One region of the Paenibacillus sp. CECT 9249 genome, then DNA from elsewhere that is predicted to be linked to it. Evidence: riboswitches for the same ligand, from Rfam matches in the RefSeq annotation. Region 1 holds a riboswitch; each other region holds the start of a gene.
The links. Region 1 has a riboswitch for cyclic di-GMP ahead of LQ229_RS13445 (transglutaminase-like domain-containing protein). Riboswitches for the same ligand answer to the same signal wherever they lie in the genome.
Positions count from the first base shown of each region.

Region 2: linked by a shared signal. The riboswitch ahead of LQ229_RS11005 (isopeptide-forming domain-containing fimbrial protein) and the one ahead of LQ229_RS13445 (transglutaminase-like domain-containing protein) in region 1 are both predicted to bind cyclic di-GMP.
Region 3: linked by a shared signal. The riboswitch ahead of LQ229_RS10845 (LPXTG cell wall anchor domain-containing protein) and the one ahead of LQ229_RS13445 (transglutaminase-like domain-containing protein) in region 1 are both predicted to bind cyclic di-GMP.

Region 1 covers NZ_CAKKLI010000016.1:6,005-16,115, forward strand. Annotated here, with positions in the region: gene LQ229_RS27300 (erythromycin resistance leader peptide) at 232-276, opposite strand; cyclic di-GMP riboswitch class I at 840-924, shown strand; cyclic di-GMP riboswitch class I at 967-1,051, shown strand; gene LQ229_RS13445 (transglutaminase-like domain-containing protein) at 1,114-1,863, shown strand; gene LQ229_RS13450 (collagen binding domain-containing protein) at 2,325-5,726, shown strand; gene LQ229_RS13455 (glycosyl hydrolase family 65 protein) at 6,448-8,745, shown strand; gene LQ229_RS13460 (glycosyl hydrolase family 65 protein) at 8,749-10,111, shown strand, end outside.
Region 2 covers NZ_CAKKLI010000011.1:67,129-77,239, forward strand. Annotated here, with positions in the region: gene LQ229_RS10975 (carbohydrate ABC transporter permease) at 1-78, shown strand, start outside; gene LQ229_RS10980 (histidine kinase) at 188-1,921, shown strand; gene LQ229_RS10985 (response regulator) at 1,953-3,572, shown strand; gene LQ229_RS10990 (SDR family oxidoreductase) at 3,634-4,395, shown strand; gene dgoD (galactonate dehydratase) at 4,444-5,592, shown strand; gene LQ229_RS11000 (protein adenylyltransferase SelO) at 6,439-7,902, shown strand; cyclic di-GMP riboswitch class I at 8,070-8,153, shown strand; gene LQ229_RS11005 (isopeptide-forming domain-containing fimbrial protein) at 8,339-10,111, shown strand, end outside.
Region 3 covers NZ_CAKKLI010000011.1:31,158-41,268, reverse strand. Annotated here, with positions in the region: gene LQ229_RS10860 (MarR family transcriptional regulator) at 46-519, opposite strand; gene LQ229_RS10855 (TetR/AcrR family transcriptional regulator) at 524-1,129, opposite strand; gene LQ229_RS10850 (hypothetical protein) at 1,157-1,594, opposite strand; gene LQ229_RS10845 (LPXTG cell wall anchor domain-containing protein) at 1,776-3,122, opposite strand; cyclic di-GMP riboswitch class I at 3,259-3,348, opposite strand; gene LQ229_RS10840 (class D sortase) at 3,444-4,079, opposite strand; gene LQ229_RS10835 (copper amine oxidase N-terminal domain-containing protein) at 4,745-5,989, shown strand; gene LQ229_RS10830 (C45 family peptidase) at 6,049-7,155, opposite strand; gene LQ229_RS10825 (iron-siderophore ABC transporter substrate-binding protein) at 7,418-8,515, shown strand; gene LQ229_RS10820 (iron ABC transporter permease) at 8,508-9,548, shown strand; gene LQ229_RS10815 (iron ABC transporter permease) at 9,545-10,111, shown strand, end outside.

The DNA.
Region 1 (10,111 bases):
AAAGGGAAGAAGACCCATCTTTAATTAAGGGGTTTGCCAAGGTAGCCGTCACCTAATAAACCTTCCTTTTGTCTTGCAAAAGAAGGTAAACAATCCATAAAAAAAGAAAGGCAGAACGATCCGCCTTTCTACACATTACATATTTGCTATGCGAACATGAAGATTATTAAAAAAGGACAGACTGATCCCGTTTACTCCGCCTACGCAAGCAGAGCCTTTGAACGTATTCAATTACCGGTTCAAAGTAGGGAAACGCAGTCTCATTGAATGTGTCACTTTTTAATAATCCTCCTTGAATTTTAAAAAATATAACTATCAATATAAATGGTTTTGCGGAAAAAGTCAACGATTCCATCTTCGATTCAGCTTCGGCGTACGAACACAGCATCTGAATGGCGCTAACGAACTTGAGAAACGCTATAGCCGTAAAATCGATGCCATTTCAAATTCAACGAAACTCCAAGACGTTATTAGAGCGAAATACCGCCGCATTACCTACTATTTTGATGAATAACAATTTCTAGTTTCGTAAGAAAATATAGAAGCTCCATTTCCTTCGAATAACGATGCTAGGTTTCGTAAGCTGTATTTGCGGTATCGCTTGTTCCCGCTCGCTACTTCCCAATATTCCAGTTCCGCCAACTTATGCGGCCCGCCGGGCATATTGGTCCGATATTCGCAGGTAATCTGTTAATTACAAGCGTCAAACAGTGATTTTTTGCATTTCAATCGCTCCTTTTTCATTGATATGGCCTTTTGTTACCCATTTTTCCCAATTCTATACTAAAGCGATAGATTTTAAATGATAGATATGATAGAATATGAGCAACAAAGCGAATTCACGATAATGGCAAACCTGTTGAAAGGCAGGGACGCAAAGCTACAGGGCCTTCTCTTATGATAAGATGGCAGCCAGTTACCGAAGGGACAAGCTTTTTTTGTTTTTCTTCCCCAAAATAAAGCTTTACACGATAATGGCAAACCTGTCGAAAGGCAGGGACGCAAAGCTATAGGGCCTTCTTAACTATAAGATGGCAGCCTGGCCGCCGAAGGGAGTTTTATAGAGTGTGCAAGTTCGTACTGTTTCTATCAGCAGTTTTTATTTTTTGTTCCATGTTGCAAGCAATGCCGGTTCACGCCGAAGAAGGAAGCGCCTGGTTGAATAAAGCCAATGTGAAGGATGGAATTGTAAGCGTTGCATATGATGTGAAAACGGGTGTGAAAACCAAACTCCAGATTGCCAAAGGCGAGGAGAAGTACACCTATACTTTGAAGCCCGGCAAGGTAGACGCCTTTCCTCTTCAATCGGGCAACGGCGAGTACACCGTTAGCGTATTGGAGCATGTCAGCGACAATAAATATCGAGTGATGAAGAAGGATACGATCAAGCTTGAACTGGCCGATAACGCGAAAGTATATCTGAATTCCATTCAGAATGTAAGTTGGAAAGAGGCGAATCAAGCCGTTCGCAAGGCGAAGGAGTTAACCGAAGATCTGACCGCGGATACGGATAAAGTGAAGGCGATCTACAATTATATTATCAACCATATTAAATACGATGATAGTTTGGCAGTTTCCGGGGAGTATGTGCCTCAGATCGATCCGATCTTGACGTCGAACAAAGCGATTTGTTACGGATACGCTTCCTTATTTGCCGCAATGTTGAGAAGCGTCGATATTCCGACTCAATTGGTTATGGGCAAGAGCGAGTATGTCGATACGTACCATGCCTGGAACAAAGTGTATTTGGACCATCAATGGGTGACTATCGATACAACGGTGGATGCGGGTTGGAATGGCAGCAGCACCGCTTTCGACATGATCAAAGACGCATCCAAATATACTGCGACGAAACATTATTAAGATAGGCATGGAAGCCTTGAGTGTGCACTCGGGACTTCTTTTTTACGTTGATTCATTTCTTTTGTGAAATGTACTTATCCAAGAAAAACGAAGGTATGCTTTATCCTTGACGTAATGAAACATAATAGTTATTATAGAGTTTTTAAGTCCGTGTTTAAATCAGAAAATGTCGGATCTTGTGCGGAAACTCAATATAGTTATATGACACTTCTTTTTTTATTCAATTAAAGATAACTAATACCTTTAAAATCTATAATACCGAATCGACGACATATCGCATGAACCATGTTTAGAATTTGTTAAGAGGCGGGGTTTACAATGGGTATGGGTCCATCAATCATGGAGGGAGTTGGTCGTGGAAAGGTTTGGAACAGCCGGACTGACGCTTCAAGGATATTTAAAATAAGATTAGGAGAAATGTTATCAAAATGGGAAAAAAGGCAAGTGTAGTTATCATTGGTTTGTTGCTTATTTTACAAAGTATGTTTGTCGGAGGTGTTGTGCAAGCGGATGAATCGGCAACACCCGAAAGTTTGTTGCTCGTCGAGGCCGGGGAAAATGAAACCGGTACGGTAACGGACGCCGTATACAATCCATCGCCGGAGGAATCGGGCAGCATTTTAACGAAAGTGACCCTTACGGACGAGCAGGGAAATGTTGTTGATACGGTTCTGAATCCGGACAGCCGCTTGGAAATCGGCTCGGCGGTCAACTTATATTACGAATGGGAATTGCCGGATCCACACGGCTACAAAGCGGGAGACAAATTCACGTTCCAATTGCCGCGTCAATTTGAAATTTTCACGGATATCGATGCGCCTCTGACCACGGCCGACGGCGGAACGGTGGGCAACTTTACGGTAGATCGCAGCGGACAGGTAGTGATGACTTTCAACGATTACGTGGAGAATCATTCCCGCGTGAGCGGTACGTTGCAAATCCGCACGGAATTCACCAAAGAGGTTGTCAATGGCAATACGGAAGTTACCATCGTATTCCCGGTGAAGGGCGGGGAGCAAACCGTTACGGTGCAAATCAAGCCCGAGTCCGGAACCGCGTTGGAGAAACGCGGCGATTTGGTCGAGAGCGGCGACATTCAGTGGACGATTGATATCAATAAACAATTAGAAGCGATCAAACATGCGGTTGTGACGGACCCGACACCGGATGGATTGGAATTGATCGCGGATTCCATTAAAGTGTACCGCCTTCAAGTGAACGGCGACGGTTCGACGGCGACGGGAGCCGAGCTCGATCCGCAAGCGTATGCGATCGAAATCGATTCTTCGGGCGCGGGTTTCAAGCTTTCTTTCCGCGACGAAACGATTAATAAAGCTTATCGTGTGCAATATGCGACGCGCGTTGTGGGAGAAGAGACCAAGTTTGCCAACACGGCTACGCTGTCGGGAGAGGACTTGAAAGACGTCTCCGCGACAGCTACCGTTACCGTGAAACGCGGAGAATTATTGGCCAAGAAAGCGGCGAAATACGATCCTGCGACACAAACGATTGCCTGGGAAATAAGATACAACTTCGGCAACAAAAAAATTGATAAAGAAGACGCGTGGTTGCAAGACCGGTTCGACGGCAGGCTGCAATGGATCGACGGTTCGTTCAAGATCTATAAGGGACAAACGAAAGAAGAACTGGACAATGATGCGTACGAATTGAATGTATTGGGAAAACCGGATCAAGATGGGAAGTTGGGTTTCGATCTGCAGTTCAACTCCGACATCGATTCGGCGTACACCATCGTGTATGAAACCAAAGTTACGGATCGGGTAGACGAGAATAAGACAGTCAAGAATCTGGTAACGACGGAAGGCGGCAGCAAGGAGGCCGGCCAACCTCTTGAGCGCGTCATTCTGAACAAATTCAATACGAATGAAAAATACGAACACAAAACCGATTATAACGCAAAAACGACAACATGGACGATTCGGGTCAATTTGGACAAATACCCGATGGACAATGTCGTCGTGAAGGACGTATTTCCGAACGGCGGGCTCGAATTTTTGCCGGAGACGTTGAGAATTGTAACGGCTGACGGGAAAGCCGTTTCCGACAATGATTACACGGTTGTCTCCGAGGATCCGCGCGCAGGTTTCGAAGTTCATTTTAACGGGATCATCACGGATACTTATCTGATCGTGTATGAAACCAAGTTTAATAACGAATGGAAACCGGACAAAACGAAGGCTCCATTTTTGAACAGAGCGATTCTTACTTGGACGGAAAACGGCGAATCCAAAGGGCCGATCGAGAGCGACGCCGAATTTTGGCCTGACACTCTGACGCAACATAACGGCGCCAAAGACGGATCTTACGATGCCGTCGAGAAGAAGATTACATGGAACATCAAGGTCAACTACAACAAAAATACAATCAACCCGGCCAAAGTTATTGACCGGTTGGCCAAAGGGCAAACCTACGTTGAGGGATCCCTCAAAGTGCATGAAATGACTTTGCTGGGCTGGTGGAACGGCGTACAAAAAGGAAAAGAGGTTCCCGCCGACCGCTATACCGCAACGTTGCCCGACAGTCGGAACGATAATACGTTGAGCGTAGAGTTTAAGGATGGCATCGATTCTCCGTATTGGATCACGTTTGAAACATCGCTTCAGGGAGAATTGGTTCCGGCTGCAGTAAACAATAAGGCTGTCCTTCAGAGCGGAAACGAAACGGTCGCCGAGTGGGACGCGAAAGTGCCGATTCCCCACGGCGGCGAATATGTGACCAAGAACGGTAAGCAGAACGGAAACAAAATCGATTGGACCATTCGCATCAACGAAGGGCAATCGCATGTTTCCAATGCCAAAATCGTCGATAAGCCGAGCGATAACCAAATTTTAATCGAGGATTCCTTCCGTTTGTACGCCACAACGGTAAACGAGAAGGGCGACATCGCCAAGGCCGAAGAGTTAATCCGAGACACGGATTATACGCTGAAGATTACAAGAGAGGATAACGACGAAGAAAGATTTGAGTTGGTCTTCTTGAAGGATATCGATTCGGCTTACATTTTGGAGTACCAGTCCTTTATTAACGCTCCGGACAAATCCAAGGTCAGCAATACGGTTTCCTTCGAAGGGGAACAAATCACGACCGAAACAAGAGAAACGACGGAGGAAATTATCGTCCGCACATCTTCCGGCTCGGGTTCAGGCGGCGGTGTTACGGGAAGCTTGGAAGTAACGAAGACGGATAAGGCGGATTCGTCCAAAAGGTTGGCGGGAGCCAAATTCGCTTTATATGATGCAAAAGGCGAACGGACGCCTATCGTTCGAACGACGAATGAAGAAGGAAAGATCCTGTTCTCTAAGTTGTTGTACGGCGAGTATATTTTGGAGGAGTTGGCCGCTCCGGACGGTTACGTCATCGACGATGCCAAGATCAACATCACCATTGTTTCGAGCATTGCGCAAGACGCATTCGTCAAGAAAATTACGGTAACGAACAGCAAAAAGAGAACGCCGGTCGATCCTGGCAATCCTTCGAATCCGGGAAATCCAGGCAACCCGCAAGAACCTGGCGGATCTACAACGCCGCCGGGAACGAGCACGCCGGCCGATCCGGATCCGGTGAATCCTCCGGCAGAGACGGAAGAGATTGACGACGAAGAAACGCCGCTCGGAGGAGTAGACCCGGAAGAGCCGCCGGCAGATCGGCCGGAAGACCCGTTGGTCGAAGTAGACGATGAGAACATACCGCGCGGCGGTGTCGACGAAACTCCCAAGGGCGACAAGCCAGGGCCTCTGCTCCCGAAAACGGGAGAGGACAGTCATTGGCCTTTCTATGCGACAGGTCTGGCATTGATCGTTCTGGGCGGTTTCATGGGACGAAAACGTACGAAACAGCAATAAAGGTTGAATTTCCCCTTTCCCGGCGGAAGCCGGGGGAGGGGGTTTTTTTTATGATCTCTCCCCTGTGGCCAATGATTTGAGAAACCCGAGCGCGGCTTGTTCTATGATTGGGAACGAAAGTGCCTCTGCCCCGTAAAACCGCACCAATCGCAGACAATAAGGAATTTTCGCTCCCTTATAAGGCACTTTGATAGTCGATCCGCATCACAACGATTTTCGCAGACACGCCATTTTCAACCACCTGCGAAAAGACATCTTTTTCTCGCTTCGGTGGGGGGACGGCACGAAAATTTCCGGATGATCGCGGGCTTTTTTTCCTAACCGTTCGCGATGACGGACACAGGATCCCTTATTTTTGCCCAAATACCCCTTTTTCGGCATGTTGCGGACACAGGATCTGTTATCTGTGACAAAACGCCCGATTTGGACCCGTTTCGGGGCAATTAGCGGAAGGTGTGTCCGTCAATCACCGCAATAACGCTCATTTAGCCAATATAAGGGAACTAGGGTCCGCCGGAAGTGCAAGACGACGCAGCTTTTTCGCAGAAACCATTCGCGATACGAACAGAGAATAATCAGCTCAATTCAGTAAGATCGCACATAAACTCGTTAGACCTGGACATTCGTGTAATGCTTTCTTTTGGCTAATCTGAATGGGTAGACATAACGGCGTTTTGCTTTGATTGGAACAGAACACCAATACAAGAGGGAGAGATCGGATATGCCGAAGATTGCGGACAAATATTTAGCAGTTGATCCATGGAAGATTATAGAGGAGGGATTCGATCCGGAACGAAACCGGGTGTCGGAATCTATTTTCTCGTTAGGCAATGAATATATGGGGGTTCGCGGCTATGTCGAGGAAGGCTATAGCGGGGATACATTATTAGGAAGCTATTTCAACGGGTTATTCGAGGAGAGCGAAGTTGGAGCGCATTATAAGGGGATCATCCGGTCGCTGCGTTTCATGGTTAACGGAGTAGACTGGCTGTATACGCGCATTACAATCGACGATGAAACCTTTGATATGGGAACCGCCGCGTTCTCCGATTTCCGCAGGGAGCTGGATTTCAAGCGGGGAATCTATTCGCGGCAACTCGTCTGGCATCTGCGGAACGGGAAGAGCGTACAGCTTACATTCGAACGGCTGATCAGTATGCGAGTATCGAATTTGGGCTGCCAACGGATCGTGCTGAAGCCGTTGAACTTCTCCGGTGCGGCTCGCATTATCGCCGGATTGGATTTCTCGACCATCCATGAGGATCGGAATTTCAGGTACTGGGAGAGCGTGAAGCAAGGCAGTAAGCAGGGAATTTCCGCCATGCTCGGACAAACGGCCAACACCCGCAACCGCCTGTTCTCAAGCTATAGGCTGGATTTGCCGAAGACAGCCGAGAGCGTGCCGGTAAGCGAATATAATTTCACGGGCCATGATATTTTGTTGGAGCTAAAGAAAGGCGAACCGGCTGTTCTCGATAAGCTGGTGATCAATGTTGCGAATAAAGAGCCGGAGCGGAGCCACGAGGACGTCTGGGACGAAGGGATGAAGCTGGCCGAGCGGTATGCCGGGGTGAATTACGAGTCTGCGGCAGAGGAGCAGGAGCGGTATTGGGCGCAAGTGTGGGAGCATTCCGACATCGTCATCGACGGGGATCCGGACAATCAGCAAGGGATTCGCTTTTGTATCTTCCAATTGTATCAAACCTATCATGGCGATAATCCGGGCTTCAACATCGGAGCGAAGGGGCTGACCGGGGAAGCCTACCGCGGTCTGGCCTTCTGGGATACGGAATCGTATTGCCTGCCTTTCTATATTTTCAACAATCCGAAGGCGGCGCGCAGCTTGCTGGAATTCCGCTACAAGACGCTGCCGCATGCGTTGGAACGGGCGAAGGAGCTTGACTGCGAGGGGGCGTTCTATCCGATCGCGACGATCGACGGAACGGAGAGCTGCGATCTGTGGCAGCATTCCAATTTGCAGCTTCATGTAGGTACGGCAGTGGCATACGGGCTCCGCCATTATGTGAATATGACGGGTGACAAGGCGTTTCTATATGAGAAGGGGCTGGAAATGCTCATTCAGATTAGCCGTTTCTATGCGTCCCGGGGACAGTGGGGCCAGAAGAGCGGGAAGTATGGCTATTTCGGAGTCATGGGGCCGGATGAGTTCCAGCTCATGGTGAACAACAATTGCTACATCAATCTGATGGCGAAGAAGATGTTCGAGTTTACGCTTCAGACCATTGCCGAGATGGAGGAAGCGGATCGGCCCGCCTTTGCCGGTCTGTCGGACCGTCTCGGATTGACGGTACAGGAACGGCTGGATTGGAAGAACAAGGCCGACAACATGAAGATTCCGTATGATGAGGAGACGGGAATTTATGAGGAGCATGACGGGTTTTTCGATATGCCGCATCTCGACATTCATTCGATTCCGGTTACGGAATTTCCGCTCTATTCGCATTGGTCGTATGATCGGCTCTATCGCTATGACATGATCAAGCAGCCGGACGTGCTAATGTTTATGTTCCTGTACAGCGGGGAGTTCTCTCTTGAAGCCAAGCGGGCCAATTACGATTATTACGAGGCGAGGTGTATCCACGAATCGTCCTTATCGCCGTCGATTCACTCTATTCTGGCCGCAGAGATCGGCAGGCAGGAGGAGGCCTACAAGTTCTTCGAGTTTGCGACAAGGCTTGATCTGGACAATTACAACCGCAATACGAGAGAGGGGCTGCATACGACTTCGATTGCGGCTGCCTGGATGAATATCGTGTACGGATTCGGCGGTATGCGCTCCGACGGGGATAAGCTGCTCTTCAACCCGAGCATTCCGGAGCGGTGGAATCAATATTCCTTCCCGATCACGTACGGGGGCACGCAACTTGCGGTTGAAGTGGACCGGCAGCAGGTGAAAATTAGCGTGCGCAGCGGCGATCCCGTCGAGATCAACGTTTATGGCCAGGATTATATTGTGGGTCCGGCAGGCATCGAGCTGAGTCTGGAGAAGGTGGGGTAAGCGATGAACTGGATTATTCGGGAGAACGGCTTCGATAAGGAACGGATAGCGGCGAACGGCAATAAATTTATGATCGGCAACGGTTATATGGGGTACCGCGGGACGCTGGATGAGTTCGCTCGCTCGGAGTTGACGGCAACGATTCCGGCCGGTCTATATGACAAAGTAGGCGATCAATGGCGCGAGCCGATCAATGCTCCTAACGGGCTGTCGACCAGAATCGTATGCGACGGCAAGCCGCTAAGCGTACTTGAGCTTGAGCCGCTTGCGCATGAGCAGGAGCTGGATATACGCCATGGCGTACATCGCCGCAAGACGGTCTATCCGGCAGCGGACGGCCGGACCGTTACGGTCGAATCCGAACGCTTCTGCAGCATGGAACGCCTTCACCTGCTCGCAAACCGCGTGTCGGTCACTTGCAGCAAGCCGAGCGAGCTCATCATCACAACCGGAATTGACGGTCAGGTATGGGATATTAACGGCCCTCATTTGGAGCGGATGGAAAGTGCGGAGCAAGAAGATACGCTGACTTTGACCGGATGGACGCATGAGCTGAACATGCCGGTGTCGGTTGGCCATACGCTTGCCTGTTTGTTCGGGGAGCGTCGCAGCCTCGCCCTCGATCATTTTCTTGGCAGGGAGATTCGTCTGGCGGCACAAGCCGGAGAGACTTATACTTTCGTTACCTATGTTTCCGTATTTACCGGGTTGGATGGGGAAGCGGATTGCGCCGCCGCAGCGGCAGAGGCCAGCCGGGAGGCCGCTGCGGCAGGGTACGAAAGTCTGCTTGCAGAGCATGCAGCCCGGTGGGAGCGGAAATGGAAGCTCTCCGATGTGCGAATCGAAGGGGACGACGAAGCGCAGCTCGCTTTGCGTTATAGCCTCTATCAGTTGCATATTATCGCTCCCGGCCATTCGGAGAAGCTGTCTATTCCGGCGCGGGGCTTATCGGGTCAAGTATATAAAGGGGCTGTTTTCTGGGATACCGAAATGTTCATGCTGCCTTTCTTCTTGTACACCCAGCCGAGCATCGCCCGCAATCTGATGATGTACCGCGTCCATACGCTGGATGGAGCGCGCAGGAAGGCGGCGGAATACGGCTATGCCGGAGCTTTCTATGCTTGGGAGAGCCAGGAGACCGGCGATGATGCCTGTACGTTGTTCAATGTGAACGATGTATTCACCGGACGTCCGATGCGTACCTATTTCCGCGATAAACAGGTGCATATTAGCGCGGATGTAGCTTATGGCATATGGCAGTATTTCATCTTTACCGGAGATGACAGCATCCTGCTGGACGGAGGGGCGGAAGCGGTTCTGGAGTGCGCCCGCTTCTTCTATTCATACGCTTACTATAACCCTTATC
Region 2 (10,111 bases), on a different contig from region 1:
CTTCCGGTGCTGGTTATCGCATTAATTGCGCAACGTTATGTCGTGGACGGTTTGGCGGCGGGAGCGGTGAAAGGATAAAGGAACGAAATATTGTAATTTTTTCGTAGCCTCTGCAATGGGGCTATTTTCATCTTGAACGACTCGACCGGGCATCGAGTGATCGGAAGCGCACAAAGGAGAGGGCGGCATGTTCAAGTCTAACATTTTCCGTAAAATTGTACTCATGATCTTTCTATTCCTCGTTCCGATCATCATTTTATACAGCATTTCGACGAGCATTAGTACGGAGGTAGTCAAGGAACAAATTCAAACTTCCAACTTGAATCAGTTGACGTTTCTATTGAAACAATTGGATACCAATATCGAGCAGTTGTCAATGTTTCCGATTTTGCTCAGCTACGACCCTTATATTCGGGAATTTATCGATCGAAGGCCGGAACGATTGTTTGACGCGCTCAATGCGGAATATCGCATGATAGAGAAGTTGAGCCTGCAAAGCGTATCGAACGCATGGCAGAACGATCTGGCCGTCATCTTGCCGCGGGAAGGCAAATCGATTTCGTCGAATGTGTTTCAGACCCATCTCAATCAGCAGACGGCAGGCCCGGTATATGTCCAATGGACCTATGCGAAGGAAGGCGCCGGCAAAAGCCAAAGAAATTATTTCGTCCGCGAGATTGGCGAACCGGCAACGGAGTCCTGGCGGCAATCGGCGAAAGCGATATTCCGTGTCAGATTCGACAGCCGCAATCTAACGATGATGCTGGACAGTTACAAGGACGGCAAGGATAACGATCCTTTCCTGTACCATCCTCAGGAGCAGCCGATTTTGAACAGCACATCTTCGGCGGACATGACGAACGAACTGATCTCGCAGCTTGGCGATGAGCAATTAAACGGCATGGAGTCCGGGCAGGAGCTTGTCGTGCTGGACGGCCATCAATACTTGGTAAGCTTTGTGAAATCGAAGCAATTGGATTGGTATCTGATCGACTATGTGCCGTACCAAAGTGTAATCGCACCCATTACCAAAAGCAGAAACTTTTTCTACATTATTCTCGGTCTGCTGCTTATATTAGTCGTTACGGCTTCGTTCTCGCTTTACCGGAATGTGCAGCGGCCGCTGCGCCAGCTTATTCTGAACTTCCAGCGGATGAAGCGGGGCGATTTCTCCGCGCGGATTCGTTATCGGGCGAGGAATGAATTCGACTTCCTTATTTTCCGTTTTAATGAGATGGCCGATCAGATTCAGATTTTGATCGAAAAGGTTTACGCGGAAAAAATTCAATCGCGCGAAGCGACGTTGAAGCAACTGCAATCGCAGATCAATCCGCACTTTTTATACAATTCGTTGTTTTTCATTATCAATTCGGCCATGATGGACGATCGGGAGTCGGTGGTGAAAATGTCGGAAAATTTGGCCGAGTTTTACCGGTATACGACCCGCGTGGAGAAGCAATGGGTGACGCTTGAGGAAGAGCTTGAACTGGTACGGCATTATTTAACGATTCAAAATTTGCGCATGGAACGGCTCGCCTTCGAAATGGACGTGCCGGAGAAGATGCTGGAGCTGCGAGTGCCGCGGCTGATTATACAACCCATCGTCGAGAACGCGATCGTTCACGGCATCGAGAAGACGCCCGGCGGCGGTCTCATTACGATTACAGGCAAACAGGAAGGGGATGCCAATTATATCTTTATTGAAGACGACGGCGCGGGCATGACGCAGGAACAGTTGGATCAACTGCACGCGAGACTGAAGCTTCCGATGTCTGAGGAGATCGGTTGCGGCACATGGAACGTACATCGGCGCTTGCTGTATCGGTTTAGAGGTGACTCCGGCCTCACCTTCGAACGGCTGCCGGAAGGAGGCATACGGGCAACGATTGCCTGGATGGGGAACAAGGGATTCGGAGAATAGGATAGAATCATCGTGACTGGGGGTTCTGAAGATGCAATTGCTAATTGTCGACGATGAATCGCATGTCGTAGATCGGCTATCCGCGACGATCGATTGGCCGTCGATCGGAATCGGCCAGGTGTATCGCGCCTATTCCGCGTATGAGGCGCTTTCGTTGCTGCAGCAATTCTCGATTGATATCGTCATTACGGATATTCAAATGCCGGGTATGACCGGATTGGAATTGATCGGCGAGATAAAACGAAGGTGGACAAGAACGAAATACATTTTGCTGTCGGGTTATTCGGATTTCGAATATGCGAAAGAAGCGATCCATCATCAAGTCGAGGATTATTTGCTGAAGCCCGTCAAGGAGCAGGAACTGCTGGCAACGGTAGGAAGGCTCAAGGACAAGCTGGTTCACGAATGGGAGCAGGTGCTCTCCGTTCGCAATTTGACGCGGACGCTGCGGGAGAACCTCCCTCTGCTCAAAGGAAATTTATTGAATGAACTGCTTCAAGGCAGGCCTATCGAAGAGGCGGTATTGCTTGACCGCATGCAAACGCTGGGGCTGCCCGATATGTCCCGCCGGCATTGCGCATTGATGCTGGTGCGGATGGAGGAGCCTTTTATCGACTATGATTTCTCCAGCGCGTCTCTGATCGAATATGCCATTTGCAACATGGCCGAGGAATTGTTCGAGGGCGCCTTCGAACTATGGCATGCCAAAGACGCCCACGATTATTTGGTTTTCGTCGTCGTCTGCAAGGAGGAAACGGCTGGGGAGGAGGGTTCGCTGCTGTTCGAACGGACCGCTTCCCATTTGCAAACGGTTGTGCGGGAGTTTCTGAAAGGCCATATCTCCGTATTGGTCAGCGGCTGGGGCAGTTTCCCTTCCGACCTGCCCGCCCTGTACAACAGCTGCATATCCGCATCCCGCAAACGCATCGGCAGCGAGCAGGATTTGTTCCTGCGCGTGGCGGAGGATCTCGTCAAGGTAGAAGTCGAATCTCTGCATAGCTTGTATGAACCGCCGACGCTGATCCATATTCTTGAAGCGGGGCGCTGGGACGAATTGGCCGGAAAGCTTGAACGGATCTTCGACGAGCTTGGGCGGAAGTGGTCGGATTCGCAGGAGCATTTGCTGGAAGTGTATTTTGCGATCAGTTCGGCTTATTCCTATATCGCTCACAAGAACGGCCAGTCTTTATCGCAATTGATCGGGGACGATTACGACAAGCTGGTTGCCGGGCGGCCGTTCCGGTCGATCCACCAATTGCGCGAATGGTCGATGCGCATCCTGGAACGGTTGAAGGGGGACTGCGACCGTGAAATGAAGGACAGCCGGACGAGGCTGATCCGGGACATCCATCGATTGATCGAGACAAATCTGTCGCAAGATGTAAGCCTGCAGACAATCGCCGAACATGTCCATATGCATCCGGTCTATATCTCCAAAATATATAAGTTGGAAACAGGCTTGAACCTCAGCGATTATATCGGACAAATCCGCATGGACAAAGCCGCATATTTGTTAAGCAATACGCAAGGGAAAATTTACGAAATCGCCGCAATGGTCGGCTATCAGCGGCCGCATTCTTTCAACCACGCCTTCAAGAAATACTATGGAATGACGCCGCAGGAATACCGGGATAGTCTTTCAACCAAGTGAGCTTAAATAGATAGGTTTACTTGATTTTTTGAACAATGACTTGGAAAAGGACGGTATAATGATGAGAGAGTTATTCGATTTGACAGGCAAAAGGGCCATAATTACGGGAGCGAGCCGAGGGTTGGGCAAAGGGATTGCTGCGGCGCTGCACGGAGCGGGCGCGGAGATCGCCATGCTCGACATATCGGACGATGCGCCGCTAGTAGCGGAGGAGTTAAGCCGGACGGGGGCGCGCGTTCATGCGATTCGATGCGATTTGCTGGATCGGGCCGATCTTGAGCGCGGTTTTGCAGAAGCGCTGCAAGCATTGGGCGGCAGGCTGGATATCCTCGTGAATAACGCCGGCATGCATGATCGCAGGCCATGTCTCGACTTGCCGGTGGAGAGTTGGGATCGGGTGCTGGAATTGAATCTAACCGCCGTCTATCAATTGTGCCGGTTCGCGGGCGCTCTTATGGTTCGGCAAGGAAGCGGGAAAATCATTAACATGGCTTCGATGCTCAGTTTCATCGGCGGTTATCATGCCTCCTCCTATGCGGTCAGCAAGGCGGGAATCGCCCAACTGACGAAGTCGTTGTCTAACGAGTGGGCGATTCACGGCATTCAAGTGAACGCGATCGCGCCCGGCTATATGGCGACGGAGATGAATACCGATTTGATGCAGGACGATGTCCGGCTCCCGCAAGTGAATTCCCGCATTCCCGCGGGCCGGTGGGGCAAGTCGGAGGATTTGGGCGGCATCGGCATTTTCCTCTCGTCGTCGGCCTCCGACTATGTTACAGGCGCGATCATACCGGTGGACGGGGGTTATTTGGCGAGGTAATCCGGGGAGAGGCGTTGCAGGGAAATTTGGGACAGGAGTGATCGATTGATGAAAATTCGCAGCGTCGAGTTGTTTAAAGTGCCGCCGCGCTGGCTGTTTCTCAAGATGGAAACGGACGAAGGCATCGTGGGATGGGGAGAACCTGTCGTGGAAGGCAAAGCCGATACGGTAAAGGCGGCCGTGGAAGAAATGAGCGAATATATGATCGGCAAGGATCCGATGCGGATCGAAGATCTTTTCCAGGTGCTGTATCGAGCGGCGTTTTACCGGGGAGGCCCGATCCTGTCGAGCGCAATATCGGGTATTGAACAAGCGTTATGGGATATTAAAGGCAAATATTATAACGCACCGATCTACGATTTGTTGGGCGGTGCGTGCCGCGATAAAATCCGCGTCTACAACTGGATCGGCGGCGACCGCCCGAGCGATGTGGGCGAGGCGGCCAAACGGCAAATCGCCGCCGGCTTCACGGCCGTGAAGATGAATGCGACGGAAGAAATGCACTATATCGATTCGTTCTCCAAAGTGGATCAGGCGATTGCCCGAATCGCCGCGGTGCGGGAGGCCGGCGGTCAAGATTTCGGGATCGGCATCGATTTTCACGGGCGCGTACATAAGTCGATGGCCAAGATTCTGGCCAAGGAATTGGAGCCGTTCCGTCCGATGTTTATCGAAGAACCGGTGCTGCCGGAGAATAACGAGGCATTGAAGGAAATCGCGCGCTATACTTCCTGTCCGATCGCGACCGGCGAACGGATGTACACGCGCTGGGGCTTCAAGCAGTTGCTGGCGGAAGGGATCGTGGATATTATTCAGCCGGACCTGTCCCACGCCGGCGGCATACTGGAGACGCGCAAAATTGCTGCGATGGCGGAAGCGTACGATATTTCCGTTGCGCCGCATTGCCCGCTCGGCCCGATTGCGCTGGCCGCTTGTTTGCAGCTTGACGCCTGCTCTCCGAACGCCATTATTCAAGAGCAGAGCTTGGGCATTCATTACAATCAAGGAAATGACATTCTCGACTATTTGGTTGACCCGTCCGTTTTCGAATATAAGGATGGCTATGTAAACAATTTGACGCTGCCCGGCCTCGGCATCGAGGTGAACGAGGCGAAAGTCCGCGAAATGGCTGCGATCGGCCATAATTGGCGGAATCCCGTATGGCGGCAGGAGGACGGCACGGTCGCGGAGTGGTAGGCAATGGCGTTGGCGTTGCATCGAAAAAGGCTGCGGATTCGAGTTCATTGGAAGTTGCCATGTGTGATTGGCCGGCAATCACCGTGTTGAAGACGAATTCCTGCAAAAACGGATGGATTTGCCCAACTAAACAGGAAATGAGGCAAAAAGCCTGCGATTGGAGTCAATTTCATCATACCGCTGCACCGCTGGCGATCCGTCGAGCGGGCTAACGAAACTAGAACACGCTAATAGCCTGTAAATGGACCCCATTGCTGGTGTAACGAAACTAGAACACGCTATTGAGGGGAGAAGGTTGGTAAACCGGCCGATTTCCAATGAATAACGATTTGTACTTTCTTTAGGGTGGGAACGTCTTCATTGCGAGCCCAATAAGGATTGGCAGTTTCGTTAGCGCCTAGGTCCGCGCGGATCGCCTTGGAAAACAGGAAGCTATCCCCTTCTATATCCGCAATAAAGCAGATTACATCATCGGAGGAGAAGGATGAAATTGACTTAAAATGCAATGCAATTACTCAATGTGGCGTTGCATCGAGAAAGTAGTATCCGGACCGTACGGCCGTTATTATGCGTCAAAATCGCTTATTCCCAGTTTAGGGGAACACTGGTTCCGTTAATCATTCGTCGGAGGGCTTGTTTTTGAGCTTTTGCCGCGAATAAAGGATCGTCTGTCCGCAAACGGTCCGAAATCGGACCGTTTGTCACAATTAAACGTATCCCGTGTCCGCGAATTTGGAGCAGGGCGGCAGACGATGTTATTGGTTTATATTCTTGCCCATGATTATTATTTGATGTAAAAGAAAAACAATAAGATACAAAAAAGACATAAGAAAAAAGGAAGGTACAATGACTCAGGAACTCACAGGATGGAACTTCGACAACAGTTACGCCCGTCTGCCGGAACTGTTCTTTTCCAAGGTCGACCCGACTCCCGTACATTTGCCGAGGCTGGTTGTTCTTAACGATCGATTGGCGGCGTCTCTCGGATTAAACCCCGAAGCGCTGCGCAGCGGGGACGGCGCAGCGATGCTTGCCGGCAATCGGATTCCCGCAGGCGCCGAGCCTCTTGCGCAAGCGTACGCAGGGCATCAATTCGGGCATTTCACGATGTTAGGGGACGGGCGTGCGCTGCTGCTCGGCGAGCAAATCACCCCTGCGGGCGAACGGTTCGATATTCAACTGAAAGGTTCGGGAAGAACGCCATATTCCCGACGAGGCGACGGCCGGGCGGCGCTTGGGCCGATGCTGCGCGAATACATTATTAGCGAAGCGATGCATGCCCTTGGCATTCCTACGACCCGCAGTCTGGCGGTGGCAACAACCGGCGAGTCGATTCTCCGCGAAACCGAGCTGCCCGGCGCGGTTCTGACCCGTGTAGCTGCCAGCCATCTGCGCGTCGGGACGTTTCAATACGTTGCAAAATGGGGGACGGTTCAGGATCTTCGGACCCTTGCTGATTATATACTGCAAAGGCATTTTCCGGATTTCGGCCCCATCGGGAACCGTTATCTCTTTTTGCTGCAAGAAACGGTCAAGCGCCAGGCTGCGCTCATTGCCCAATGGCAACTGGTCGGTTTCATTCACGGGGTGATGAACACCGACAATATGGCTCTTAGCGGAGAAACGATCGATTACGGGCCCTGCGCTTTCATGGATGCGTACGACCCGGCGACGGTGTTCAGTTCCATTGATACGCAAGGCCGTTACGCTTATGGAAATCAACCGTATATTGCCGCTTGGAATCTCGCGCGATTCGCCGAAACTTTGTTGCCGCTGCTGCATGACGACGAGGCGCAGTCTATCACAATGGCCGAGGATGCGCTATCGGATTTTGCCTCGTTGTTTCAGCGGAATTGGCTCGCAGGCATGAGGGCGAAGCTGGGGATTTTTAACGAAGAGCGGGAGGACGAATCCTTGATCGGAGACCTGCTCGGTATGATGCAGAAGTATCGTGCGGACTATACCAATACGTTTCTAGCCTTAACCTTTGACAAGATGGAGGACTCGGATTTATCTTGCGCTGCGGAATTCGCTTCATGGCATGAGCTCTGGCAGGCGAGGCTGAGTAGGCAGCAGGAATCGCAAGCCTCCTCGCATCAGTTGATGCTTGGCAGCAATCCCGCGCTCATCCCCCGCAACCACCGGGTGGAAGAGGCGCTGGAAGCCGCGGCGGAGCGAGGAGATTACAGCGTGATGGAACGGTTGCTTCATGTGCTTTCCAACCCGTACGCGCACTCTCCCGAACAGGCGGAATATTCCGCGCCGCCTGCGCCGTCGAACCGGCCTTACCGAACGTTTTGCGGCACCTGACATTTCCTCTTCGCAAGCGGCCCTCTCTTTTCAGGGGGGGGCGCATTTGCATTTATTCGACAAATAATTAGAGATCTCAACAAATTTAGGGCTAATCTACCTAATCGTCAAACCTATTTCAATATATACTAAAGGTAATTTTGTTTCAAAAAATTCAATATATTCTCGTATGATAATAGCAAACTCGTTGAAAGACGGGGACGCAAAGCTACAGGGGCTAACGGATTGTCCAATGCCAGCCAGCTGCCGAATACGATGGAAAACTCCGTCTGTTGGCGCATGTTCGTTTATGGATGGAGTTTTTTATTTTTTAAAAAAGGAGTAAGGCAAGGTGGTGATTACAGCAAAGATTTTAATAAAGACTTATAAAATTGGCCGGTAGGGAGGGAAACTATTGAAGGCGAAAATAATAGCAAATCGGATTTTTAAAATTTTGATGGCTTTTCTCATCATTTTCTCGTATCCAATGCTGCCTTTGCACAATCAAAATGCAAGTGCGGCTCCTGCGGATGGGAAGTGGCTGACTTACAAGTTGGATGAGTTTTCACCCAGTACGATTAATCAATTGTTTACTTTAAATGGTCGTGCGCAAGTTCCTGCCGGGGCCAATTTTATCCGATTGACGCCGACAGCGACAGAACAAAGCGGGGCAGTTTTTAACAATAAAGAAATTTGTCCTGTAAACAATTACTCATTCAGTACGGCTTTTTCATTTGAAATGAGGAATCCGAGTCCTGCAGGTGCAAGCGACGGGCTGACCTTTACCATTCAGACCGGTACAACCAGTCAAGACGCAGTTGGAGGCGGACTTGGGTTTTATGGCATTAAACCTAGTTTTACGGTTAAGTACGATACCTTCCAAAACCCTGGTTACGATCCTTCTGCAAACTACGTTGGACTCGCAGAAAATGGGCCGCTCGAAAATAAGGATGGCTGGTATACGGATTTGGATGAGTTTAATAGGGATCATGGCACCAATTTTAAATTATCTGACGGAAACCGGTATTATACATGGATCGACTATGATGGTTTAACTCAGAAAGTTCAGGTTCGTCTAGGTATTTTGCCGGATCGGGAAAGTTCTTCTTTAATATTGGATGTAGACGGTATCGATCTTGGTACGATTTTTGACGGGGGAACGTACCATGCCGGTTTTACCGCATCAACCGGATACCCAAATTACGAGAACCATGATATCCATAGCTGGTACTTTATCAATGACTACGCTCCTATTGAAACACTCGATCCGCAAAATGATTACAAACAAGCGCCGAGCAGTTTGGAGTTAACGACGGAAGCGGCCGATGAGCAGGGAGAGCATCAAGTAACGGTAACGCTGCTTGATCCGCTGGGCAATCCGGTTTCCGGCGCTTCGCTGGAAGCACTGACTGCAACTTCAGGCAATCTAACCGGGCCGAACGGAGAATCCGTAACCGAGTTATTATCCGATGCGAATGGGAAGATTCATGCCGTCTTAAAAAATGCCGATCGATCTCAGGACATTACGATCTCGGCGAAGACCGGTTGCGCTACGGCTTCCGACACGATTCCGGCTTCTAACGAACCGCCAATCGGTTCGGTCGTTGTCGCTGAAAAATCGGTATCTCCGGAGGGAGAAGTATTTGTCGGGGATGAACTGACCTATGAAGTGAAGGTTAAAAATGAAGGCGGTGACATTGCGGCAGATGCTGTCTTTGAAGATGTCATCCCTGCAGGAACAGAATATATCCCGGGCACCATGAAAATTGTCAGCGGGGCAAGCGCCGTCAATTTGACCGATGAGAACGACCAGGACGCCGGATATTTTGACGGTAATAAAGTCATCATCCGACTCGGCGACTTGCCGAACACGGCCAATTTGCCTGACGGAATCATCTTACAATTCAAAGTCAAAGCGTTGGCAAGCCATGTCGGCGAGCCGGTCGCCAATAAAGCGATTGTAAGCTATAAAAACTTACTAATTGGTGAAGATGCAACGGCCGAGTCCAATGAAGTGACAACACCGGTCGAATATAGAGTACCGCAATTAGAAGCTGAAAAAAAGGCTGCGCTGCTTGAAAAAGCGGAAGGAAACACGGATGACGAGCATCCGGAAGCGGGCGATACGATTCTGTATACGATTCAGGCACGGAATACGGCCGCGGGCAGCCTGATTGAAAACCTCGTGATCTCCGACGTCATTCCGGAAGGTCTGGAATACGTGCCGGGC
Region 3 (10,111 bases), on a different contig from region 1:
CTCCCCGGCATTTTGTTTGACATCAAACTATTTCTCGAAAAAAATTTAAAAGTTATCGTAAATCTTTTTTAAAATATGAAGCAGATTTTCTTTTTCTTTTTCAGAGATGCCCAAGTAAAACAAGTCCAACAATTCCTTTGAGACGGATTCAAAGATCGGTTGCAGTTCTTTCCCTTTATCGGTTAACGCAACATAAACAACCCTCGTGTCCTCAACGTCCCTTTCCTTTGTCACATATCCGAGCCTGACCAGCTTGTCGACAAGCGCTGTGACAGTAGACTTATCTTTGTTAATCCTTCTGGAGATGTCGGCCATTGTAAGTCTCGGCGTCTTAAAGAGCGCGTAGATGATATCGCCATGCGAAGTGGCAATCCCTTCGATACCACGCTTCGCCATCTCCGATACGATAAACCGGTTCACTTTCTCTCTAATTTTTGAAATGAATGAAATTACGTCTCTGCTTTCCATAATCGGATTATAGTTTGATATCAAACAAATGTCAAGCGCCAGTTTAGTCATTGGTTTATAAAATCAAAAAGCCCAAAAACATCTCTGCCGTCGGAAACACGTAATCCCCCCGAAAACTTCGACTCGTAAACGCGACTCCTTGAAAAGCGCTGTAATAGAACAATGCAAGCCTCCGTGGATCCCCCGGTTTGAAATCCCCTTGTTCTTGTCCGTGATGGATGAGATCCGATACGCTATCGATCAGTCCGTTCATCGAGGCCCGTACCGCATTCTTCAGATCCGGACTCAACTCTCGACCGGAAAAACTGTCGATTTGGCTAAGGAGAAGCAGCCCATCGGTGGAGGAAGGATCTTCTTGAAGGTTATTGAGCAAAAATGTCGTAGCGTTTATGATAACCTCTTTTTTATTGCCTTCTTGTTGAAAGAGCTCTGCCATACGATCAAACCCGGGGATCGAGATTTCGATCAACCTGCTCATGATTTCTTCTTTGGTGGCAAAGTACCGATATGCTAATCCTTTACTGAGACCGGCGTCTTCCGCAATGTCCTGCATTGTGGTTTTGCCAAACGTTTTGTGAGCGAAAAGTTTGGCTGCCGATAATAAAATCTTCTCCGTGGCCTCGGCTCTCATTGCCTCAAAGCGTTCTTTCTGCTTGCTCAACGTTCATCCGCTCCTTCCGTTCTTCATTTACTCCGCTGTTAAAAATCCTTGGTCCTGCATCATTTGTATAGGGGCGTCATGAGTAATCGTAAAGACCATCTTGATCGATTCTTCCTTGACATGCAGGATGTAGAAAGAATCATGGACGAGGTCGAAGGATTGACCCGAAGCTTGCTCCACTCTCGCCGTGCCTTTCACTTCTACCAACACATAGTTGTCTTTTAAGGGAGTTTCCTTTACAGGCGTAAGCTTGAAATATTTATAACATAAAGATTGTAAGTATTCACCCGACTCTCTTGTCCCCGCCAAGTAATCCTCTTTCTTCACCGCATGTACATCGCCGGATGGATAAGCACCCACCAAAGGATCGTTTACCAAGGGATCGAGAAGATCCGGATCGTACACATTGTTCGCATGCTCGAAATCCTTAAAATAGGCCTGAATTCTTTCACTAACTTCGTTCATTTTTTATTCCCCCCATTTTTTCTTAAAGTGATTTGTAACCTCAATATAAATGACTGAATATATATTCATTATATCACCATTCATTGTCAATCCCTTTTGGAAAAATATGTGTTAGCTGCAACACTCCATAAATCAAACGAAAAGGGGCCGGATTGCTCCGGTCCCCTTCGCACCTGTAACTTTATGCTTTTTTTCTTCTTAGCAGGAACAGTCCTGCAAGCAGAATGATACATCCAGCCAGCAAATAGCTGTACATATTCGTAGCCGTATTCGGCAGCTTATGGCCTATGCCTGACTCGGCATTCGCCGGATCACTCGAAGCATCGTATTGGTCGGATACATTCGATCCGCCGGATAAATTGGAATCGCCCGACCCGCTTGATCCGTCGGATAGCCCGGAATCTGGGAAGGCAGAATCCGAGTTCTCTCCTTCCGGGTTGTTCGGAGTACCGGGCACGCCTGGGTTGCTGCCGCTTCCATCGCCAATGACGATGTCTTCGGAAGGATGATCGGAATGATTCAGGTTATCCCCGGTCACTTCACCCGTGTTGCGGATCGTCTGGCCGGCTTCCCCTGATACCACTTCGGCCCGGAACACGATGGTATGCCAGTCGGTATCCGTAATGGTGCCGAATCGTCCGCTGACCTTGCCGTCGACATACGAACCTTGATCGCCATCCACGGCATCCGTTACCGCTTGGCCGTCGACCTTCAACGAACCCGTTACGTATTTCAGTTCTTCCGGAAGAAAATCCGAAATCACCAGGTTGGTGACTTGGCTGTTGGAAACCGTGTTGCGCATCCGGATCGTATACTCGATCACATCACCGACTCGGATGCTGCCCCCGTTCAAATCCTTCGCGATTTTCTCGGATTCAACGACCGGGGAGCGCCATGGATTGTCATCCGGGCTTCCTCCATCGCCGCCGCCCCGATCTCCGCCATCCGGATCGGTAGAATCTACAGGCGGTTCAACCGGCGGCTCCGGCTCTACAACCATTTTTTCCGTCGGTTCGCCCGGCTGCTCCATGTTGTCGCCGGTCACGAGTGCCGTATTTTCGATCGTCCGACCGCCTTGGCCCTCAAGTATGACGGCCTGGAAATCCAGCGTATGCCAGTTCATATCCCATACATCGCCAAATGAACCGTATACTTGCCCGGTAACGGAATGGCCGGCATCGCCGTCTTGCGCATCCGTAACGGATACGCCATCCACCCGTAAGCTGCCCGGAACGTATTCCAGCCCTATCGGCAAATGATCCGTAATCGTCAGATTCTCCAGATAGGTGTCGCTGACCACAGATCTTACACGAATCGTATAGGAGACGATGTCCCCGACTTCATATGTCGTCTTCGTGACATCCGTATTCGTGACAAACTTCTCCGATTCAATCATTGGGTTTCTCGGGTATACTTGCACATCTTCTCTCGGCCTGTCAGGCGTCTTGACATTGTCGGCATGTACGGAAGCGATGTTGATAATATTCTTGCCCGCTTGGCCGGGTTGTACGATCGCTTTGAACTGCACCGTGTGCCAATTCGTATCCGAGACGTCGTATTGTAGCTTCTGAACCTATACAATATATCTACAACTTTCCAAAACACAAAAAGCCCCCGTCTACTATTTACATGCATTGCAAAAATAGACGGAGGCTTCCGTCGTATTCGGCAACTGGCTGGCATAGTGTTTATCGTTCACGTTAGCCCCTATAGCTTTGCGTCGCCACCTTTCGGCGGGTTTGCTATTGTCGTACGATGTATGAAATTATCGAAAAATATCCACATATTTACTATATCTTTTTTTTCTAATCGTGTCTACATTCTTCGCGACTTGAATAGAGGCCCCTGGTCAGGAATCCCCCTCATCTTCGACCGGGTAAGCATACAGGATATAACGCTCAGGCGCATTCCCTACGTAGCGGAACGGGTAGCAGGTCGACACGACCAGCGCCTCGGTTCCCATAGAACGAATGACGGACGTATCGTCTTTATCGACGATGTCCGTACTTTGAATCTCGTATTCAAATGTTCCATAGGGCAGTTTAACGATAAAACGATCCCCTATCGACAACTGGTCGAAATTTCGAAAAACGGTGTCCCGATGCCCCGATAGCAGAATTTGCTCGTTATCCATAGGAAAAGCGGTAGCGCTGTAGTGCCCGACCCCTCGCGCGAGCATCTCCTCATCCGTACCTTCGATAATCGGCAACTCCGCTTCCAGCACTGGAATTTCGAGCATTCCTATCACATCGTTCGGCTTCGGATCAAACTCCGATTTATCGATCAAGCGATCGCGATCGCGGTAGGATACCTGATCCACGCGTTCTCCATTCGAATGGCCGCCGGTGTCCGACAGACGAATCAAAGCGCTCGCTTCTGCCATTGCTTCCTTCAAATTTTGTTGATGTCCGACGTATTGGATGACAGCGAAAGTCACGCACCCTATACCAGCCAGCACAAAGAGTACGCCTAGCATTTTTCGCATGTGATTGATCTCCTTCGGCTTGTCTTTATACTAATGATTCGGCCTCTACATTTTCCCTTTTTATACAATTAAATTTTACTGTTTCATCCCCTCAAAATCCAGTTCAATACCATGGATTACCTTATAATAGGTAAAATAACCCACCACACGCAAGAAAGATCCTTTTATTCAGAAACCTGCAATTGGAGTCCAGTGCATAATTCGCCGTCGTTAATGTAACTGGCTTGATTGCGCATATAGAAGGGGATAGCTCCCTACATCCGAAGGCGATCCGCGCGGATCTGCGCTTCTTAATTTGGCGCTAACGAAACTGACGATCCTTATTGGGCTCAAAATGAAGGAGTTCCCAATCTAACGAAAGTACGGATCGCTAATCATTGGAAATCGACCGTTTTACCGCCTTTTTTCCCTCATTAGCGTGTTTTCGTTTCGTTATACCAGCAACAAGGAAATTTACAGGCGATTAGCGTGTTTACGTTTCGTTAGCCCGCCCGACGGGACATCAGCCGCTCAGCGCTCTTATGAAATGGACTATTTTTGCAGAAATTAGTGCTTCTACTCGGGATAAGCTGCGTCAAAAAAGCGACTTTTGCACCTTGGAGGTTACAGGAAAAATGTGTATTTTATGTTTAGTTCATTCAAATGAAGATCAGGGAGGGATTCGTTTGCGTTGGTACCGCCCCATACTTGTATGTATGCTGTTTTTCGCCACTCTCATCGCGGTACACCCCGACAGAACTTTCGCTGCCGGCGAACGGCCCGTGAAGGTATTCGTCGATACGGCGGAAATCGCTTTCCAGGTTCAACCGCTCACGATCAAGGGTGCGACGCTTGTGCAGTTCCGTCCGCTTTTTGAAGCGATGGGATTAGAAGTGGATTGGGATCAAACCAATCAGGTTGTGACAGGATCGAAAGAGGGATTGACGATCGTCCTGCGTATTGACGACACGCAGGCGGTCGTGAACGGGAAGCAGGTTCCGCTCAGCCAAAGCGCTCAAATCGCGAACGGCAGCACCATGGTTCCGCTTCGTTTCATCGGGGAGTCCACGGGCGCGATCGTCCATTGGGATCAGGTCAATCGGGAAATCACGGTGATCACGGATCGCTTGCTGAAGCAGCTTGGTATCACGAAGGAAGAGATGCAGAAGCGGCTGGACGAATACACAGCCAAGCAGCAACAACCGTCCAATCCGTCTCCTGCGGAACCGCCTCAAGTTCAGCAGCCAACTGCAAATCTCAGCGACCTGAAGGATCTCAATGGCATGTATTACGGATTAAGAGAAGACGTAGGGGGCTACGAATGCGGAGGCGCTTGTTGGGACATGTATACGTTTCTTCCGGACCGTCGCATTCTCGTCGGTCCTCCGCCGCAGGGCGGGCCGGAAACGATCGATTGCAAACGCGACGGTTGCAGCAATTACACCATTTCCGGCGACAAGCTGAAGCTAAGCAATGATGAGAGCCATACGATCCGCCTATCGGACAAAGGGGAACTGTATATTGACGATGTCTCTATGTCCCCTGTTAAGCCGGTTGCCAATGGGCTGAAATTGAAAGGGACCTACGAGTATATCGGCTTTAGCGGCCTCATCGGCGTGAATGCCGCCTCTTCGTCGTGGACGGAATCCTTGACCTTCTCGAGCGACGGTACGTTCGAAAGCACGGACCTGACCTTGGCCTCCCTCGACGCTACGGTCTCCGCGACCCATTCGAGCGAATCCAAGAGCGACAAAGGCACTTATAAAATCGCGGGCAATACGCTCGTCCTTACCTATGCGGACGGTACTGTCGTCCACAGCCTTTTCTTCGATCACGATCCCGGCGGCAAAGATTCGCTCAAGAATATCCAAATCGGGACAAATCATTTCTATATTTCCGATGAGGAGCAGCCAGCCGATCCCGTTTCATGAGGGTTAGCCCCTTCTGCTGAAAACTGCGGAAGGGGCTTTTCCTGGCCCCCGCTCTCCAATCAATCCATTTCCCTCCAAAATTGCTCCGGATTCTCGATCTTCACATCATCATATTTGCATACAATCTCTTGCAGCCCTACCGGCGCGTCAATATCGACTTCATGCCATGGATTCCTATCCGGCGGTCCGAAGCTGACCTTCAGTTTCTTCTCCGTTACATCAAAGATCATGCTTCGCAGCGTACCCATCCCGCTTGAATAATAATGGCAGCACGGACCATTTGGATACGGAGTGGATAGTAAGTTCCTTATCTTCTCATCGTCGAGATCGGGCGCATCCCGCAATAACGAATTCATGACGGAAGAATAGCGCATTTCAGAATGCCAAAAGTGATACTCGTCGAATTCTTTCATTTCATGACTCACATAATGGTTGGTAGCAACCAACAAGCCGCCGAACGGTTTGCGCACGGAAAGTCTTTTTTTATCCGATGCAAAGCTTGCCGCCTCGAATACGGCCACTTGATTCGAAGCGTCCGCCACCAGAAAATTCGCATTCGTACACAACGGTATTTCTTCAAACAAACATCGAGCCTCATAAACGTCTTTACAGCGGTCCAACAAGGCGCGAATCGCGACCCAGAACTCGCATCCGTCCCCGCCAAGAGGCTTCAAGTAAGCCGTACTGGACATGGAGACAACGAGCCCATATTCATTCATTCCATCCATTCTTCCCGCATTTTGCAATGAGAAGCCCATATGTTTTGGTTTTCCTGTCACTCGAGTAATACATAAGCTTCTTTCATCTCTTACAAAATACTCATAGCTCCTTCCTACATAAAAATGCCCATCGCTCGTATTTACAGGAAGCACTCCAAATTGGCAGCAATGAGGAGCGTTGTGATAAGAATTGGCATAGCAAATGATTTTTTCCGGTTCTATGCCTGCTTCATCGGCAAATCCTTGTACTTCATCCACAAAGCCGGAGCATATGTTGTCAATCAACATCATTCTCTTATGAGCCGTTGCTGCGGAGATATAATCCTGCCCTTCCATTGGACTCATAAAATAATTGAGATCTTCCGGATAGTACTCTTTTAGAGTTGCAGCTCGTTGCTTGCCTACCTCATAATTGCTTCTTTCAGCTACAAGAATGTCAAAAATCATCGGCTCTTTCTTTTCGTTATTTTCCATATTTTCAATCCTTTCCGCTAATAAGATAAATATGTATCCTACATTCGCCTACATCCTAGCATATTAAAAAAATTAGGTCTATTGGATTTCTTGAATATCGAAAGACTCGGCGTGCACCGCAAATCACACTTATAAATATTTCATTGACAACCCGCCAATGAGAATATATATTAATGAATGATACTGATAATCATTATCATTTAAAATATCGTTCATGATAAGGAAGGGTCTGCAAATGAATGCAAAACGTAAAATCTCTTTAGGAACATTCGTCATTGGGGCTGTGCTTATGATATCGCTGGTTGGTTGCTCAAGTCCGCAATCAGGTTCGACACCCGCACCAACTTCGACTGGGAATGAGACGGCAAGCAACGTAACGTCCAACACGGAAACACCCGCTTCCCCAGATGCAAATGCCGAATATCCGATCGTGATCAAGCATGCTTTTGGCGAAACGGTCATTCCAAGCAAGCCTGAACGAGTTGCTGCCATACAATGGGCGAATCATGATGTCGCTCTCGCTCTCGGCGTTGTGCCCGTAGGCTTCTCGGCGGCGAATTACGGCGTTCAGGACGATAGCGGGCTTTTGCCTTGGACGGCTGCAAAGCTCAAGGAACTCGGCATAGAGAAGCCGAATATTTTCCAGGATACGGACGGCCTTGATTTTGAGGCTATTTCAGATGCAAATCCGGATGTCATTCTTGCGGCTTACTCCGGTATCACACAGGAAGACTATGATATTCTTAGTCAAATCGCTCCTGTCGTGGCCTATCCGACCGCTCCTTGGTTAACCACATGGCGCGAGCAAGTCATTATGAACGCAACAGGGATGGGCATGAAAGCGGAGGGCGAACAACTCATTAAGGATACCGAGAACCTGATTAAGGAAAAGGCAAGCAAATATCCCCAGATGCAAGGCAAAAAAGTGGTCTGGGTTAACTTCTCCGCGAAAGATATGTCTAAATTACATATTTATACACCCACAGACCCTCGCGGCTCTTTTCTGATTGAACTCGGAATGGTTTATCCTGAAAGCGTGACGAAGCAGATTACGGATCCTACCGGCTACTCATTGAATCTAAGCGCTGAGAATGCCGACATCCTGTCCGATGCCGATATATTAATCGGGTATGGCGATGAAGAATTGTATCAAGCCGTGAAAGCTGATTCCTTGCTCGGCAAAATTCCGGCGATCCGGAGAGGTTCTGTTGTGTTCATCGGCAACGGCACGCCTTTGGCGGCTTCGGGAAACCCCAATCCGCTTTCGATCGCTTATACCATTGACGAATACCTGGGACTAATAGAAGGAGCTATTGCCAAAATCAATGAATAGTTCTTCGGTCTCCAAAAACAAAGGGCTAAGCTTACATATTCCGCGGAAATTTACGACGGTTCTGGCGATTTGTTTGGTCTTGCTCGGCGTATGCGTGCTTGCATCTCTGGCCTTAGGCTCTCGTCTGGTGGGATTTCACGAACTGATAGACGGTTTATTTCACCAAGACGCAGACTCCTATGGGGCGGACGTGGTTCGCAAGCGGATTTCCCGAACCGTTTTCAGCTTGTTTTGCGGTGCGGCGCTCGGAGTTTCCGGAGCGCTGATGCAAGCGGTCACTCGCAACCCGATTGCAGACCCGAGTATATTGGGAGTGAACACAGGCGCATCCTTGTTTGTTGTGTGCGGAATTGCGTTCTTAAACATCAGCACCGCACATCAATATATATGGCTCGCTTTAGTCGGGGCTGCGGTTACTGCGGTTTTCGTATACGGAATCGGCTCGATGGGGCGCGGCGGCGCCACGCCCATTAAGCTTGTTTTGGCGGGAGCCGCCACAAGCGCCGCCCTTTCTTCTCTCGTCACCGCCATCATGATTCCACGCTCTTACGTTATGGATCAATTCAGGTTTTGGCAAGTGGGAAGCGTCGGTTCGGCAACCTGGAGCGCGATTGCCACGTTCGCCCCGTTGCTGATCGTCGGCATCCTGGTCGCGGTAATTACTGCGCCGGCACTCAATGCGCTGTCACTGGGAGACGTGGCGGCGACCGGATTGGGCGTCCGAACAGGAATATTGAGGCTTGTTGCGGCGCTTGCCGGCGTTCTTTTATGCGGCGCGACGACAGCGCTGGCAGGCCCTATTGGATTTGTCGGGCTTTTATCTACTCATGTCATACGCCTGATTCTTGGCCCCGACTTGCGATTTGTGATACCGATGTCGGCGATTTCGGGTGCTATCATTTTGACGATATCGGATGTATGCGGCAGGCTCGTCGGCAGCCCCGGAGAGCTTGAAGTCGGCGTAGTTACAGCGTTTATAGGAGCTCCGTTACTAATCATTCTAGCGATGAGATCGAAAGTGCGTTCATTATGAAAAATAAATCTGTAGAGTTTATTATGGCGGGCCGACGTCAAAGACGCCGCCGATGGATCCTTGTTACCGCCTTCCTTGCGGCACTTGCAAGCGTTCTTTGCTGTGCCATGCTGTTACTGGGGAGCACCGTTTATCCGGTTAAAGATGTCGTTCGGGCCCTTTCGGGAGAGCAACTCAAAGGGGTGTCTTTTGCGGTAAATACGATACGTTTGCCGAGAATGCTGGCAGGTCTTTTCGCCGGATTTGCTTTCGGTCTTGCCGGGTACGTCTTCCAGACCATGCTGCGCAACCCCCTTGCGAACCCGAATGTCATCGGGATTACCTCCGGCTCGAGCGCGGCGGCTGTTTTTTGCATCACCATCCTTCATACAAGCGGAGCTGTTATTTCCGTTGCTTCGGTGATTGCCGGTCTTGCTACAGTCGCATTGCTTTATCTATTATCCAGAGGAAGGTCATTTTCGATCGGGCGATTAATCCTTGTCGGAATAGGCTTACAGGCCATGCTTGACGCCTTTATTTCCTATCTCCTATTGGTTAGCGCAGAACAAGATATTCCCGCAGCG